DNA from 2 places in the Frankia sp. CgMI4 genome. Region 1 is predicted to be linked to the other one. Evidence: riboswitches for the same ligand, from Rfam matches in the RefSeq annotation. Region 1 holds a riboswitch; the other holds the start of a gene.

Region 1 (5,677 bases):
CGCGTCGGTCTCCACAGTGCCCGGTCGCAGGCCCGTCGCCCGCCGTCCGAGGCGCACCTCGACCCCGTCGAGGTCGAAGGGCAACGTCGTGTCGTCGATGCGGCCGGAGAGCACCGCCTTGGACAGCGGCGGACGATCGTAGGGCCGGTGCGGCTCCGCCCCGAGCAGGATCACCTCTCCCGCGAAACCACGCGCGCGCACCTCGGCGGCGGCCCGGCCCCCCGCCATTCCCGCGCCCACGACGACTATTCGCTGCATTCGAGCAGACTATCGACGACCCGCGACGCCGGGCCGCCGTCACCGCACCGGGTCGACAAGCGGAAAGGCGTCCTTCCACACCGGCTCGTACCCGGCTTCGGCGAGCATCGCGGCGATCTGTGCCGGCGAACGCTCGTCGGAGATCGAGAACTGTTCCTGGGCCGTGCCGGGCGTGGTGTAGCCGCCGGGTTCGGTGGAGGAGCCGGCGCTCATGGTGGTCACGGCGATGCGGACGAGCCCGTCGCGCAGCACCGCCGGCTCCCGGGTCGACAGCGACAGCGCGAGGTCCGGCTCGAACAGGCGCAGGGCCGCGTACGCCTGGACGAACTCCGCGTCGTCAACGACGACGACCGGCGGGAACCCGCTGGCACTCGGCTTGATGCGCGGCAGCGCGATCGAGACCTCGGTCCGCCAGTAGCGACGGGAGAGAAAGGAGGCGTGCGCGGCCAGCGCGAGCACGTCAGCGCGCCAGTCCGGGGCGAGCCCGAGCAGCGCGCCGATCCCGAGCCGGCGCACCCCGGCCCGCGCGGCCCGTTCGAACGAGGACAGCCGCCGGTCGTAGTCACGCTTCCAGCCGGCGACGTGCACCTCGGCGTAGCGGGCCCGGTCGTAGGTCTCCTGGTAATGGACGACTCCCTCCAACCCGGCACGCACCAGCCGGGCATAGGTGTCGTCCGACCAGGTCTGGGTCTCGATGCTGATCGAGGGGAACATCGGCCGTAGCCGCTCGACCACCGCGACGAGGTAGTCGGCCGATACCTCGACGCGATGCTCGCCGGAGACGAGCAGCAGATGACGGAACCCCCGGTCGACCAGCAGGCGTCCCTCCGCCACCACCTCCTCAAGGTCCAGCGTGCGGCGCACCACCGGCAGGCCCTTGGCGAAGCCGCAGTAGGTGCAGGACGACAGGCAGGCGTTCGACACGTACATCGGGGCGAACAGCCGGACCGCCCGACCGAACCGGAGCAGGGTCGCCTCCCGGGCGGCAATCGCCAGCTCCTCCAACCGGGCGGTGGCCGCGGGTGAGAGCAGGATCGCCAGCTCCGCGAGACCGATCCGGGGGGTGGCCGACCCACCGGATCCGGGCCGAACCCGCCGCAGCACCGTGTCCACCTCGGCGGACGTGGCCCGCCGCGACATCGCGGACAGCCCGGCCAGGTCGTGACCGGCAAGTTCGCGCGRGAACTCCCCTGGCGGGGCGCTCACCTGGACGCCTCGCCCACCACCGCAGCCGGGGACGTCGCCCGGGACACCGAGGGCACGGGCGACGCCGGTGACGGGTGGGACGCCGGTGACGGGTGGGCGCCGAGGAACCCGGTGAGCGGGGAGGAGGCGGACGCCACCGTGGCCGGGCCGGCAGCCCCTCGGCCGGCCAGGAAACCCAACCGGCCGGCGGCGGTGGCGAGCGCGAAGGCCCGCGCCATGCGCGCCGGATCGGCGGCCACCGCGATAGCGGTGTTGACCAGCACCGCGGCCGCGCCGATCTCCATCGCCTCGGCCGCGTCCGAGGGCACCCCGAGCCCGGCGTCCACGACCACCGGCACCCCGGCGCTCGCCACGATTGCCTCGATCGCGTCCCGGGTGCGCAGCCCGCGGTTCGAGCCGATCCAGCTGCCCAGCGGCATCACGGTGGCGCAGCCGACCTCCTCCAGCCGGCGGGCCAGCACCGGGTCGGCCGAACAGTAGGGCAGGACCGTGAAGCCGTCGGCCACCATGAGCTCGGCGGCGCGCAGGGTCTCCAGCGGATCCGGCGCCAGGGTGCGCGGATCCGGGGTGACCTCCAGCTTGACCAGACCGGTGCCCGTCGCCGCCCGCCCGAGGCGGGCCAGCCGCAGCGCCTCGGCCGCGTCCACCGCGCCCGAGGTGTTGGGCAGCAGGGTCATCGACGGCGGGATGAAGTCGAGAACGTCGCCGTCACCGATCCGGCCGATGTCGACCCGGCGCAGCGCCACGGTGACGATGGTGGCACCGGATGCGACGAGGCTGTCCCGCATCACCCGGTGACTCGCGAACTTCCCGGTGCCGATCAGCAGCCGGCTGCCGTAGGCCCGCCCGGCGATGACGAGATCGTCCGCCCCCGCGGCACCGGGTCCGGCCTCACCACCACCCCCGCCGCCGACGGCGGAACCTCCACCGGCGAGGCCATCGGGACAGGAACCGTCGGGGGGAGAATCGCCGGGACGGGAACCGGCAGGACGTAGGGGGTGCTGCGACACGATCTTTCATCCTCCCCACGCGCGCATGACCGCGATCGGGTATACGGGTCGCCGACGGGATACTGGCCAGCCTCTCAGCCCACGTCCGTGGGCTCCCCGGAGCAATCGACAGTGTAACCGCTGCTTCCTGGCCGCGGCTTCGGGTGTCCCGCCGCGACGCCGATCTGCGACGCCGATCTGCGACACTGARCCACGCCCGTCGACGATCATCGCGGCCTTGAGAACCGATTCAATGTGGGCACCCGGGTTTCACCCGGTGGACACCATGCTGCGCGACGAGGTACTTCTCGCTCGAACGACGTATCCGGGTTAACCTCGCGGGGCTCGGTAGCGGCATCCTTCGACAACGATCGTAAACTCTCCCTCGTGGATGCCACCGTGGCCGACCCCGTCGTAGGTCGGCTTCTCGACGGCCGCTACACGGCGCAGGAACGGCTCGCCGTCGGCGGGATGGCGACGGTGTACGTCGCGCACGACAACCGGCTGGACCGGCTCGTCGCCCTCAAGGTCATGCATCCCACTCTCAATCACGACCCGGAGTTCGTCACCCGTTTCCATCGKGAGGCCAAGGCCGTGGCACGGCTCAACACCCCGCGCGTCGTCTCCATCCTCGACCAGGGTTCCGACCACATCCCCGCCGGTCTGGTCAACTACCTGGTGATGGAGCTGGTGCGCGGCCGGTCGCTGCGCCAGCACCTGGGCGCCCGGGGTCGGCTCCCGGTCACCGAGGCCATCGAGATCATCGAGCCCGTGATCGAGGCCCTCGCCGCCGCGCATGCCGCCGGCATCATCCACCGCGACATCAAGCCCGAGAACATCCTGCTCGGTGACGACGGCCAGGTGAAGGTCGCGGACTTCGGCCTCGCCCGTCCGGTGAGCCAGCCCACCCAGGCACTCACCGGCGGCGTGGTGATGGGCACTGTCGGGTACCTCGCCCCCGAGCAGGTCACCCACGGCGTCGCCGACACCCGCAGCGACGTCTACGCCGCCGGTGTGGTGCTCTTCGAATCCCTGACCGGGCAGCTCCCGCACAGCGGCGCCACCCCGATGTCGGTGGCCTACCAGTCGGTCCACGGCGACGTGCCGGCGCCGTCCACCATGATCGAGGGCATTCCCGCCGAGCTGGACGGTCTTGTTCTCCGGGCCACCGCCCGCGACCCGGCGCGCCGGCCGGTCGATGGTGCGGCCCTGCTGGCGGAGCTGCGGCGCATCGAGCCGTTCCTGCCCCCGCAGGACGCCTACCCGAGCGGGTTCACCGGCGAGATCGAACGGATCGGGTTGGCCGAGCGGCCTTCAGGGGCCCGGGAGCCCGGGTACCCCCAGGAGCCCGGGTACCCCCAGGAGCCCGGGTACCCCCAGGAGCCCGGGTACACCCAGCCGTTCCAGGCCGAGGACTACGACGACTCCCGGGGCGCCGGGCCGGGGGCCGCCGCGGAGCGCGCGTTCGCCGGTGCCGGGCCGGGCCAGCCAGGCACCGGCGCGCTCTATCGATCCGCCTCCCCGCCCTCGCCGACCGCCACGGCCTATCTCGGGGGCGGTGGCGGGCGCGGGCGGCGACGGGCCGCCGCATCGCCACGCTCCCGAGGGCTCATCCCGGTCGTCGTCGGTGGCATGGCCGTCCTGGTCCTGCTGCTCGGGATCCTCGCGTTCCGTTCCCTGTCCGGCGGAGGGACCGAGGTCCCGCTGCTGACGAACCTGAGCAGATCCGACGCCGAGAAAATGCTGCGCGACGCCGGCTTCCAGTTCACCTACCTCGACCCGGTCGCCAGCGCCACGGTACCGGTCGGCCACGTCGCCCAGCAGGATCCCCGGGACGGATCGAAGGTCGACAAGGGCGCGCTCATCACCCTGCGGCTGAGCTCCGGCCCCGCGACGGTGCGCGTGCCGGACCTGGCGAACCTCACCGAGACCCAGGCCAAGGCCCGGCTGGCCGAAGTGGACCTGACCCTCGGCGGCCTGAGCCCACAGTCCAGTGACACGGTGCCGGCGGGCCATGTGATCGGTACGAACCCCGGGGCCGGCACCGCGCTCAAGCCGAAGGACCAGGTCGTCGTGATCACTTCGACGGGCCCCGCGACGAAGCCGGTGCCGGCCGACATCATCGGCAAGTCGTTCGAGGAGGCCAAGGCCGAGCTCGTCGGCCTGAACATCGGCCTCGTGGTGCAGCGCACCGACGCCGTGAACGACGCCGTGCAGCCCGGTGAGGTCTTCGGGGTCTCTCCCGACGTGGGGCAGCCGATCTCACCCGGCGGCACCGTCACCCTCACCGTAGCCGAGGCCGACGGGTTCGACAACGGTGACGGTTCCGGGGGCGACGGCAGCGGGATCCAGGTCCCGGTGCCGAACGTGGTCGGGAAGAGCTACCGGGAAGCCGAGAACATCCTGCAGCGCCGGGGGTTGAAGATTGACCGTATCGGCTGGATCGGCGGGCCGGGCGACCGGGTGACATCGCAGTCCGCCAAGGCCGGGAGCAAAATCGAAAAAGGAAGTACCGTGCACGTCAACACAACGTGGGACCCCCTCGGCTGAGCCGCCATCCTCCACCAGGTTGATCATATTGTGCAACGAATCGCGCGGTGGGCGAAAGATCCGCGACCGCTTCCCCGGGGGGACGACGGCGTGAAGGCAGCGCGTGGTCGTGGCCGGTGGCCCGCCGGCCCGCGGCGGCCGACGTCGTGGTGGCGGGAGTCGTCGTGGTGGCGGGAGTCGTCGTGGCGGGGCATGGCCGGCGGTGGACGGCGGGCCGAGCGGGTCGCCGACCTGCTGGACGGACAGCGCCCCCCGTATGACGAGACCGACGCGCGGCTGATCGACACCGTGGCGGCCCTCCGGGACCTGCCGTCACCGCGGCTGCATCCGGCACGGCACGCCGCCCTGCGCGGACAGCTGTTCGCCGCCGTCACCGGCTCCCCGGCATGCGATCCCGTCCGTTCCCCCGCCGCCGTTTCCCCCGGCACCTCCGTGAAGGGCCACGAGACCGAGGCCCGTCCCACAAGAACCCGTCCCGCACGCACGCCTCCCGAGGGCGTCGATCCTGACCTGCCGGGAAACGATCCGGTCGACGCGCGGTGGGTACGCCGGACCGGTGCCCGCGGTGTCTCTGCCTGCGGTGTCTCCGGCCGGGGCAGGATGACCCGGGCCGCCCGGCCGCTGCTGGCCGGAGCACTCACCGCCGCCGTCACCACGGCGGCCCTCGCGGTCAG
Region 2 (4,122 bases), on a different contig from region 1:
CCTGCTGCTGGGGGTGCTGTCACGGCGGCTGCGTGGAATCGACCTGGCATTGATCACTCTGGTCGCCGGCGTCGCGATCCAGGAGGTGGTGTTCGGAAACCCGCTGGTCACCGGCGGGTTGGCCGGGTCGGTAGTACCGAGTCCGAAGATCTTCGGCCTCGATCTCGGGCTCGCCGGTGCCGGGTTCCCCCGGCCGCAGTACGGGCTGCTGGCGTTGGCCGTGCTCGCCGCGTGCTGCTACGGAGTCGCCCGGCTGCGCACCGCGGACCTGGGCCGGCGCATGCTGGCCGTGCGCGCGAACGAACGGGCCGCTGCCGCGGCCGGGATCGACGTCCGTCGTACGAAGGTGCTCGCCTTCACCCTCTCCGCCGCGATCGCCGGTCTCGGCGGCTGCCTCATCGGCTACGGCCAGGGACGTCTGTCCTTCGACTCGTTCGGCGTCACGGCCTCGCTGTTCTTCCTGGCGATCGCGGCCGCCGGCGGGGTGACGAGTGTCGGCGGAGCGTTGCTGGGCGGTCTGCTGGTGCCGGGCGGAATCGTGTTCATCGTGCTGGACCAGGTTGCCGGGCTCGGCAAGTACCAGTCCGTGCTGTGCGGGATCGCCGTCGTGGTGCTGGCGGTGCTACGTCCGGCCGGGCTCGCGTACCGACCGCATCGGACGGCTCGCGCCGATCATCAGGGCCGCGCGGATCGGTCGGGTGGCACGCATCGGACCGGTCCTGGGCAGCGAACGCGTCGAGGAGATCACGTGCGACACCCGCAGCCGCCGGACCAGGGCCGGCCGAGCCTGACCCCGCATCCGGTCAACCCGGGCGGAGCCCCGTGACGGCGTTGCTGGCGGTCGACATGCTCGCCGCCGACCAGGGCCGCACGCGCATCCTCGAGGATGTCTCCTTCACTCTGTCGGCAGGCACCATCACCGGGCTCATCGGACCCAACGGAGCCGGAAAGACGACGTTGATCGACGCCCTCACCGGGTTTGRGTCGATCAGCGCGGGTACCGTCACGCTGGACGGTGCCGTGCTCGTCGGACTGCCGGCGCATGAGCGGCTGCGGTTGGGGCTCGCCCGCACCTTCCAGGCGCTGGAACTCTTCGACAGTCTGGAGGTCGGGGAGAACCTGGCCGTCGTCACGCCCCGGGCACCCGGACCCGCGACCGGGCCAGATCCGGCCCGGTCGCTCGGGCTCGCCACGATCGCCGATCGCCTGCCGTCGACGCTCTCCCACGACGAGCGGTCCTCGGTGGCTCTCGGCCGCGCCCTCGTCGCCAGGCCGAAGGTCCTGCTGCTGGACGAACCGGCCGCGGGTCTCGACCCGGCCGCCCGCCGGACGCTCGCCGACCGGCTGCGCCGCATCGCCGCCGACGGCATCGCCGTGCTGCTCGTTGACCACGACGTGAAGCTCGTCTTCGACGTATGCGACCACGTCCTCGTCCTGGACGGGGGCCGCGTCGTCGCGCGCGGTCGATCCGCCGAGGTGCGCGCCGATCCGGCGGTCCGCGCTGCCTATCTGGGCGGTGGTGGGCCCGACGGCGGCGACCGCGCCGGGACCGCCCCGGGACCCGGGCCCGGCTCGGCCTCTGCTCTCGACTCCGTGTCTGCTCTCGACTCCGTGTCTGCTCTCGACTCCGTGCCTGCTCTCGACTCCGTGCCTGCTCTCGACTCCGTGCCCGCCTCCACCCCGGCGCCGGCCCCCGGCCGAGGCGGGGGCGATCTGCTCGTACTCGACCGGGTCACGAGCGGATACGACGGAGTTCCGGTGCTCCGGGACGTGTCGCTCACCGTCGGTGCCGGGGAGATCGTGGCGCTGCTCGGAGCGAACGGCGCGGGCAAGACGACGCTGATCCGCACGGCGGCGGGGCTGCTGACGCCGTRGAGGGGACGGGTCAAGGTCCTCGATGACCGGTCGCGCCGGGCCGCGCCGAGCACACTCGCCCGCCGGGGGATGGCGGTCGTACCGCAGGGACGAGGATCACTCGGGCGGTTGACCGTCCGCGAGAACCTGCGCCTGGCGGCCGGCCGGCGCTCATCCGGCGAGATCGGGCGGGTGTTGGACTGGTTCCCGGTGCTGCGCGGCCTGCTCGACCGGTCGGCCGGAGAACTGTCCGGGGGCGAGCGGCAACGGCTCGCGTTGGCCGTCGCTCTGGTGCGCAGACCGCGTCTGCTGCTGGTGGACGAGCTGTCGTTCGGCCTGGCACCCGGGATTGCGCCGCAGCTGCTCGCCCTGCTGCGCACGATCGCCCTCGAGACGTCGACCGGCGTGCTGCTGGTCGAGCAGTTCGTCTCGCTCGCGTTGCAGGTGGRCGACCGTGGCTACGTTCTCGACCGGGGCCGGATCGCGCTGTCGGCGAGCGCGGCGGATCTCATCGCGCATCCCGAGCTCATCGAGACGGCCTACCTGGGCGGGAGTTCCGGGCCGGCGGCGGCCCCGGACCGCTGAGCTGGTCCGGCGTTCCCCGCCACGCAGAGAAACCGGGGTCCGGCMGAACAGGGCTCTTCACGTCGCCCGATGGTGTAGGGCATGCGTCGGATGAACCGGAAGGGGTGGCGAGCGGGCCGGCGGTGTCTTACTGTCGACAAGCGTCGAAGTTGATCGCGGGAGCTCCGCCAAGGGGCTGAGAGGGCGGCTGGGGCCGCCGACCGCAGGAACCTGTCCGGGTAATGCCGGCGTAGGGAGTCTTACATGGTGTCGCGTACCGACCGTTCGTCCTCGTCCACCTCGAAGGCCGTCACCTCGTCCCCGTCCACCTCATCCTTGTCGTCCGCCGCATCCTCCCCGTCCGTCTCGTCCTCGTCCTCCTCGTCGTCCGTCTCGGCCGCGGGGATGACGGCGGTCTCGACGGGTCCGCRGACGGGCAGCCGCAAGACCTGGCTGGTCGGAGCGGATCCCGATCTGCGGGTGCCGATGCGGGAGATCGTGCTGACCACGGGTGACACCGTCGTGGTGTACGACACCTCCGGTCCATATACCGATCCGGGGGTGACGATCGATGTGCGCCGGGGTCTGCCGGCGACGCGGGACAGCTGGATCGCCCAGCGTGGCGACACCGCGCCGGATGAGCGGCGGACCGTTCCCGGGACCGGGACATRGGGTCCTGGGACGCCCGGTTCTGGGACGCCCGGTTCTGGGACGCCCGGTTCTGGGACGCTCGGTCTCGGCGGGACGGATCTCGACGGGCGGGTGCGAGTGCCCCGTCGGGCGGTGCCGGGACGGCCTTCCATAACCCAGCTGGGCTACGCCCGCCGCGGTCAGATCACTCGGGAGATGGAGTTCGTCGCCCTGCGGGAGGGTCTTCCCGTCGAGACGGTGCGGGCGGAGATCGCCGCGGGGCGGGCCGTGCTGCCGGCGAACGTGAACCATCCKGAGTCCGAGCCGATGGCGATKGGCCGTGCGTTTCTCGTGAAGATCAATGCGAACCTCGGCAACTCGGCCGTTACCTCCTCGATCGAGGAGGAGGTCGAGAAGATGGTGTGGGCGACCCGCTGGGGCGCGGACACCGTGATGGACCTCTCGACCGGGTCGGACATCGCCCTGACCCGTGAGTGGATCATCCGTAACGCGCCGGTGCCGGTCGGGACCGTGCCGATCTACCAGGCGTTGGAGAAGGTCGGTGGCCGGCCGGAGAAGCTGTCCTGGGAGGTCTACCGGGACACCGTGATCGAGCAGTGCGAGCAGGGTGTGGACTACATGACGGTCCACGCGGGGGTGCTGCTGCGCTACGTGCCGCTGACCGCGCGGCGCAGGACCGGGATCGTCTCGCGCGGCGGCTCGATCCTGGCCTCCTGGTGCCTGGCCCATCACGAGGAGAACTTCCTCTACACCCACTTCGCCGAGCTGTGCGAGATCTTCGCCGCGTACGACGTCACGTTCTCTCTGGGCGACGGCCTGCGGCCCGGGTCCATCGCGGACGCGAACGATGAGGCCCAGCTCGCCGAGCTCGCCACCCTGGGCGAGTTGACGCAGGTGGCGTGGGAGCACGACGTCCAGGTGATGATCGAGGGACCCGGGCACGTGCCCATGAACAAGATCGAGGAGAACGTGCAGCTGCAGCGGGAGCTGTGCCACGACGCGCCGTTCTACACCCTCGGGCCGCTGACCACCGACATCGCCCCCGGCTACGAC

The links. Region 1 has a riboswitch for thiamine pyrophosphate ahead of Manayef4_RS02340 (thiazole synthase). Riboswitches for the same ligand answer to the same signal wherever they lie in the genome.
Region 2: it holds a riboswitch for thiamine pyrophosphate, as region 1 does, so the genes downstream of both, thiC (phosphomethylpyrimidine synthase ThiC) here and Manayef4_RS02340 (thiazole synthase) in region 1, are expected to answer to the same signal.

The regions. Positions count from the first base shown of each region.
Region 1 is NZ_MAQZ01000014.1:39,292-44,968, reverse strand. It holds gene Manayef4_RS02350 (FAD-dependent oxidoreductase) at 1-258, opposite strand, end outside; gene thiH (2-iminoacetate synthase ThiH) at 298-1,464, opposite strand; gene Manayef4_RS02340 (thiazole synthase) at 1,461-2,318, opposite strand; TPP riboswitch at 2,470-2,583, opposite strand; gene Manayef4_RS02335 (Stk1 family PASTA domain-containing Ser/Thr kinase) at 2,853-5,003, shown strand; gene Manayef4_RS02330 (hypothetical protein) at 5,094-5,677, shown strand, end outside.
Region 2 is NZ_MAQZ01000061.1:4,797-8,918, reverse strand. It holds gene Manayef4_RS09120 (ABC transporter permease) at 1-826, shown strand, start outside; gene Manayef4_RS09115 (ATP-binding cassette domain-containing protein) at 823-2,439, shown strand; TPP riboswitch at 2,585-2,692, shown strand; gene Manayef4_RS24100 (hypothetical protein) at 2,679-2,927, opposite strand; gene thiC (phosphomethylpyrimidine synthase ThiC) at 2,824-4,122, shown strand, end outside.